One region of the Comamonas sp. UBA7528 genome, then DNA from elsewhere that is predicted to be linked to it. Evidence: riboswitches for the same ligand, from Rfam matches in the RefSeq annotation. Region 1 holds a riboswitch; the other holds the start of a gene.
The links. A riboswitch is a leader RNA that binds a small molecule or an ion and turns the genes downstream of it on or off. The one in region 1 is predicted to bind S-adenosylhomocysteine.

Region 1 (3,596 bases):
GCCAGGCTGGCGCGGGATCTGTCGGGTGCACTGACGCAGCAGCAGGTCACGCAGATTGCGCTGACCACGATTTCCGGCGTCTTTGGGGCACAGACTGGCTTGCTGCTGCCCGATGCCGATGAGCAGTTGCAGCTGGCGCAGGGCAGCGCAGGCGCGATCGACGCCAGCGTGGGGCGCTGGAGCATGGAGCATGGCCAGATGGCGGGTCAGGGAACGGACACCCTGGCCGCCGCACCCGCACTGTATGTGCCGCTGATGGCGCCCGTGCGCTCCCGCGGCGTGCTGGTGCTGCAGCTGAGCGCTCCGCAGAAGTTGCGGGTGCCCGAAGAGCGCCGTCTGCTCGATGCCTGTGCCAGTCAGATTGCACTGGCGCTGGAGCGGGTGCATTTTGTGGACGTGGCGCAGCAGACCCAGATCGCCATGGAAGGCGAGCGCATGCGCAACACCTTGCTCTCCGCCGTGTCGCACGACCTGCGCACACCGCTGACCGGCATTCTGGGGGCGGCCCAGGCCGCACTGCCCCATGCGCCGCAGGGCCCGGTGCACAGCATGCTGGTGCAGATCCGCAACCAGGCACAGGCCCTGCAGCAGCTGGTGGACAACCTGCTGGCCATGGCGCGCCTGCAGCAAGGTGGCGTGCACCTGAAGCGCGAGTGGCTACCGGTGGATGAACTGGTGGGCAGCGCCCTGGCGCAGATGCGCGAGCGCCTGGCTGGGCATGTGCTGCACACGGCGCTGCCGACCGGTCTGCCCTTGCTGGAGCTCGACGCCGTGCTGATGGAGCGCGTGCTGGTCAATCTGCTGGACAACGCCATCAAATACACCCCCGCAGGTACGGCGATCACCGTGGCGGCGGGTGTGGAGGGCGGAGACTGTGTGCTCAGCGTGCAGGACGCAGGCCCGGGCCTGCCCGCCCACCTGTCGGCGCAGCAACTGTTCGAGCCCTTTACCCGCGGGCAGTCGGAGAGCGCTGTGTTTGGCATGGGGCTGGGGCTGGCTCTGGCGTTGCGCATTGTGCAAGCCCATGGCGGCCGTCTGGAGGTGGAAGCGGCGGAGCCCGGGCCGGGAGCGGTCTTCCGCGTGCGCCTGCCTGTGCCCGAGCAGCCATCCATGGACGATTGAGCCGACAATCCCGTGCACCACCCGCAAACCCGAACATGACGACCGTCGCTCCCCGCATTCTGCTGATCGAAGACGATGCCAGCATCCGCCGCTTTGTGCGTCTGGCGCTGGAGGACGAAGGCTGGCAGGTCTTCGAAGCCGAGACCGCCAAGCGCGGCCTGATCGAGGCTGCCAGCCGCCAGCCCGATGCCGTGGTGCTGGACCTGGGGCTGCCCGATGCCGATGGCAAGACCGTGATTGCCGAGCTGCGCGGCTGGAGTCTGTTGCCGATTCTGGTGCTGTCTGCCCGCGAGCGGGAAGAGGAGAAGGTGGCGGCACTGGATGCCGGTGCGGATGACTACCTGACCAAGCCTTTTGGCGTGCCCGAGCTGCTGGCACGCCTGCGTGCGATGCTGCGGCGCCGCCAGCAGGCGTCGGCCACCGACAAGCCCGGCACCAGTGCACGCTTTGGCAGCGTGACCGTGGACCTGGCAGCGCACGATGTGGTGCGCGACGGGGTGCCGGTGCACCTGACCCCCATCGAGTTCCGCCTGCTGGCGGCCCTGGTTGCCGGCCATGGCAAGGTGCTGACGCACCGGCAGTTGCTGCTGCAGGTCTGGGGAGCGGAATACCTGGACCGGCCCCACTATCTGCGCGTGCACATGGCCAATCTGCGGCAGAAGCTGGAGCAGGACCCTGCGCAGCCCGCTCACCTGGTGACCGAGCTGCAAGTCGGGTATCGGCTGGTCGGTCTGGCGGCTTGACCGGTCAGTGCCCGTATAATCCCAGCTCATCCGAGGAGCGTTGCAGCGTTCCCCAGTCCCGCCACCCGCGGGGCGTCAGCGGGGCGTGAGGCTCGGATTTCATCCCGCAACGACGCTCACCCACGCTTTCTGTGCGGTGAGACGGTATTTCCCCTTCTGCTTCAGAACGTGGTTTTTCATTCAATTTTTGGAGAAAACCATGAACGCTGCTGTTCGCTTCAACCCTGCCGATTCGGCCATCACCGACATTTCCCTGGCCGCCTGGGGCCGCAAGGAAATCAAGATTGCCGAAACCGAGATGCCCGGCCTGATGGCGGTGCGCGAGGAATTCGCTGCTGCCCAGCCGCTGAAGGGGGCGCGCATCACCGGTTCGCTGCACATGACAATCCAGACGGCCGTGCTGATCGAGACCTTGACCGCTCTGGGCGCACAGGTGCGCTGGGCGTCGTGCAACATCTTCTCGACCCAGGACCATGCAGCAGCGGCCATCGCTGAAACCGGCGTGCCGGTGTTCGCCATCAAGGGTGAATCGCTGAAGGACTACTGGGATTACACCCACAGCATCTTCGAATTCGGCGCTGCCGGCACCGACAACGAAGGCCCCAACATGATCCTGGACGATGGCGGCGATGCCACCATGCTGATGCACCTGGGCAAGAAGGCCGAGAAGGACCTGTCCGTGCTGGCCAACCCCGGTTCGGAAGAAGAGAAGATCGTCTTCGCCGCCATCAAGGCCAAGCTGGCCGTGGATCCCACCTGGTACAGCCGCAAGTCGGCCCAGATCCTGGGTGTGACCGAAGAAACCACCACCGGCGTGCACCGCCTGAACGAAATGTCGGCCAACGGCAGCCTGCTGTTCCGTGCCATCAACGTGAACGACTCGGTCACCAAGTCCAAGTTCGACAACCTGTACGGCTGCCGCGAGTCGCTGGTGGACGGCATCAAGCGCGCCACCGACGTGATGATCGCCGGCAAGGTGGCCGTGGTGGCCGGCTACGGCGACGTGGGCAAGGGCTGCGCCCAGGCCCTGTCCGCGCTGCGCGCCCAGGTGTGGGTGACCGAGATCGACCCGATCAACGCCCTGCAGGCCTCGATGGAAGGCTACAAGGTCGTGACCATGGAATATGCCGCCGACAAGTGCGACATCTTCGTGACCACCACCGGCAACAAGGACATCATCCGCCACGAGCACATGCTGGCGATGAAGGATGAGGCCATCGTCTGCAACATCGGTCACTTCGACAACGAAATCGACGTCGCGTCGATCGAGAAGTACCAGTGGGAAGAAATCAAGCCCCAGGTCGACCACATCACCTTCCCGGATGGCAAGAAGATCATCCTGCTGGCCAAGGGTCGTCTGGTGAACCTGGGCTGCGCCACCGGCCACCCCAGCTTCGTGATGTCCAACTCCTTTGCCAACCAGACCCTGGCGCAGATCGAGTTGTTCGCACGCCCCGACGCCTACGAAGTCGGCAAGGTCTACGTGCTGCCCAAGGTGCTGGACGAAAAGGTGGCGCGCCTGCACTTGAAGAAGGTGGGTGCCCAGCTGACCGAACTGACCGAAGCCCAGGCCGCCTACATCGGCGTCAAGAAGGAAGGCCCTTACAAGCCTGAAACCTACCGTTATTGATGGGCGGAGGCCGTGGCAGCCGTTGGCTGCCACGGTGCATGACCTGCGGGCTTGACTTCAGCTTGCCATGCGAATGCCGAAATCATGGGTGCAAGGCCCCG
Region 2 (3,596 bases), on a different contig from region 1:
CTGCTGGCGCTTTTCCTCTTCAATGTAGGGCACCAGATGCGCCACGGCCTGCTTCATCACGCGGGCAGATTTGACGACCTGGGGCAGGAACATCTTGCCCGCGCCGAACAGGTCGCCCACGACGTTCATGCCGTCCATCAACGGCCCTTCGATCACGTGCAGCGGGCGACCGCCGCCCTGCACCACGATCGCCTGGTAGGCCTCTTCCGTGTCTTCGGTGATGAAGTCGGTGATGCCGTGCACCAGAGCGTGCGACAGGCGCTCGCCGACAGTCCGAGGGTGCTCGGCCGTGCCACGCCATTCCAGCTTCTTGCTGTCGTCCTTGGCGTTGCCCTTGGCCTGGTCGGCAATCTCCAGCAGGCGCTCGGCCGCATCGGGGCGGCGGTTCAGCACCACATCTTCCACACGTTCGCGCAGCTGGGGCTCCAGGTCGTCGTACACGCCGACCATCCCGGCGTTGACGATGCCCATGTCCATGCCGGCCGCAATCGCGTGGTACAGGAACACGGTGTGGATGGCTTCGCGCACAGGGTCGTTGCCGCGGAACGAGAACGACACGTTGGACACGCCGCCGGACACCTTGGCACCGGGCAGGTTCTGCTTGATCCAGCGCGTGGCTTCGATGAAGTCGACGCCGTAGTTGTTGTGCTCTTCGATGCCGGTGGCCACGGCAAAGATGTTCGGATCGAAGATGATGTCCTCGGGTGCGAAGCCGACCTCATCGACCAGCAGGCGGTAGGCGCGCTCGCAGATTTCGATCTTGCGTTCGTAGGTGTCGGCCTGGCCTTTTTCGTCAAAGGCCATGACCACGGCAGCCGCGCCATAGCGCTTGACAAGCTTGGCGTGCTTCTTGAACTCCTCGACGCCTTCCTTCATGGAAATGGAGTTGACGATGCCCTTGCCCTGCAGGCAGCGCAGGCCGGCCTCGATCACGTCCCACTTGGAGCTGTCCACCATCACCGGCACTTTGGCGATGTCGGGCTCGGAGGCGATCAGGTTCAGGAAACGCACCATGGCCGCCTTGCTGTCCAGCATGGCCTCGTCCATGTTCACGTCAATCACCTGCGCGCCGTTTTCCACCTGCTGGCGGGCCACGGCCAGGGCTTCTTCGTACTGCTCGTTCAGGATCAGGCGCGCAAACGCCTTGGAGCCGGTGACGTTGGTGCGCTCGCCCACGTTAACGAACAGCGTGTCCTCGCCAATGAACACGGGCTCCAGGCCCGACAGGCGCATGGGAGGAATAGAGACGGGGACAGCAGCAGACATCGCACTCACCTGTGTGAAAACAATTGGGGATACATAACAGGTGAGCGCCGTTGCATGCGACAGGGCCGCAGCCTGCCGGACCCCAAGCCTGACGGGCGGGTTGGCATCAACCGGGCCGCTGCAGCGCTCCTTGGGGCGAAGCCTGTGATTTTACGGCGTGCAGCGCCGCCGTGCCTGCGGGGCTATAGCTGGGCCCCCACCACACGGCCGATCGCATAGGTCACCCCCATGGCCAGCAGTCCCCCCGCCACATTGCGCAGGGCAGCCCGCATGCGCGGTGCCCCACCCAGGTGCGCCGATGCCACGCCGGTGGCCACCAGCGCCAGCAGCACGGCCACAGCCGTCGAGGGCACGGCCCGCTCTGCGGGGGACAGCAGCACGGTCAGCAGCGGCACCAGCGCGCCCACGGCAAACGACACCGCCGAGGCCCATGCCGCATGCCAGGGGTTGGTGTACTGGCCGGGCTGTATGCCCAGCTCCAGCTCCGCATGGGCGGCCAGGGCATCGTGCTGCGTCAGCTCCAGCGCGGCCTGGTGGGCGGTGGCGGGCTGCAGGCCCTTGCGCTGCAGCATGGCGGTCAGCTCGCGCAGCTCGTCCTCGGGCAGGGCCGCCAGCTCGGCTTTTTCCTGGTGGACGGCCGCTTTTTCGGTATCACGCTGGGTGCTGACGGAGACGTATTCGCCCGCCGCCATCGACAGTGCGCCCGCCACCAGCCCGGCCACGCCGGCCGCCAGCAGGGCGGAGAAGCTGGCATCGGCCCCGGCCACGCCCAGCACCAGGCCGGCGGTCGACAGCACGCCGTCATTGGCGCCCAGCACGGCCGCGCGCAGCCAGTTCAGCCGGCTGGACAAGGCTGCACCATGGCTGCGGTCCTGCACCGTATGCGGCGGGCTGGCAGTGGCATGGGCTGTTGCGGAAGACGAGGGCGACGAAGAAGGCGATGGCTGCACGGCAGACTCCTGGCACAGGCGGCATCCCCGGACGGGGACGCCGCACCTGCCTGGCATTGTGCGCCGTGCCGCGCAATGCTGGGATAGGGGGCGCACATGCACCGCATGCCGCAAAAAAGCCCGCTGCGATGCAGCGGGCTTTTCAAAAATTTTGCGAGGGGCTTGCCGCGCCGGCTACACCGGATCCGGCAGCCCTGCAGGTGCAACGGTCAGCTGGCAGCGACCGGCTGTGCCTGGGCGGAGGCCGGCAGGCCAAAAATGCGGTCAAAGCACCAGTTGAAGACAAAGGTGTAGACCATGAAGAACACCAGCAGACCGGCTTCCATCACCACGGCCTGCCACAGCGTGATCTCGAACCACCAGGCCATCAGCGGGATCAGCATGGCGGCGATACCGCCTTCAAAGCCCACGGCATGCACGATGCGGCGCAGCAGGGAACGGCCCTTGCGGCTCTGGCGCAACTCCCAGCGCTCGAACAGCCAGTTGAACGTGAGGTTCCACAAGATGGCGATGGAGGAAGCCACCACGGCCATCACCCCGGAGGCGCCCGAATCCTGGCCCGTGGCCATGAACAACAGGCTGGAGACGATGATGGCGATCAGCTCATACAGGCCGACAAACACCACGCGGCGCTTGGCTCCTTGCAGGCCGGAGGCACGGGGCGGGGTGGCGAGGGAAGCAGAAGGGGAGGCAGAGAGAGAACTTGCGGGTGCCATCGCAGAGGCGGATTTCGACATGGACTGAAGTGTATGTTCTGAAAATTGAAGAAGAAAGTCAGCTTCTTTCAGTTTTACTGATAGATTGTCCGCCATGGCTTTTCCTCCCGAACAGGTACCGCTGTTTCTGGCCGTGCTGGACAGCGGTTCGTTTTCCGCCGCCGCGCGCCGGCTGGGGCGCGTGCCGTCGGCCGTCAGCATGGCCGTCGCCCAGCTGGAGGCCGAGCTGGACCTGCAGCTGTTCGACCGCAGCGGGCGCGAACCCCGGCCCACCGCCGCAGCCCGTGCGCTGGAGCCGCAGGCACGCCTGCTGGCCGCCCAGCTGCAGCAGCTCAACCAGCAGGCCCAGGCACTGCACCAGGGGCTGGAAGAGCGGCTGACCTTTGCCATTGCGCCCGAGCTGCTGTCCACCGCCTGGGCCGATGGTCTGGTGCCGCTGGTGCAGGAATTCCCCGCGCTGACGGTGGAGGTCCTGGCCGCACCGCAGGACGATGCGCTGGAGCTGCTGCACGCCGGCCGTGCCCAGCTGGCCCTGGTGTTCGAGCGCCCGGCCATCGACGGGCGCGAGGACTTCCAGGAAATGGGCCAGGAAACCCTGGTGGCCGTGATGGCCCCGCAGTTCGCCCCCTGGCGCGCCACGCTGGACGTCCGGGCACCCGGCGGC

Region 2: it holds a riboswitch for S-adenosylhomocysteine, as region 1 does, so the genes downstream of both, metH (methionine synthase) here and ahcY (adenosylhomocysteinase) in region 1, are expected to answer to the same signal.

Annotation. Positions count from the first base shown of each region.
Region 1 is NZ_DLMU01000005.1:422,876-426,471, reverse strand. It holds gene B3349_RS07745 (DUF4118 domain-containing protein) at 1-1,122, shown strand, start outside; gene B3349_RS07740 (response regulator) at 1,158-1,865, shown strand; S-adenosyl-L-homocysteine riboswitch at 1,892-1,990, shown strand; gene ahcY (adenosylhomocysteinase) at 2,065-3,495, shown strand.
Region 2 is NZ_DLMU01000015.1:113,891-117,486, forward strand. It holds gene metH (methionine synthase) at 1-1,266, opposite strand, end outside; S-adenosyl-L-homocysteine riboswitch at 1,302-1,404, opposite strand; gene B3349_RS18940 (VIT1/CCC1 transporter family protein) at 1,449-2,216, opposite strand; gene B3349_RS18945 (PACE efflux transporter) at 2,426-2,932, opposite strand; gene B3349_RS18950 (LysR family transcriptional regulator) at 3,027-3,596, shown strand, end outside.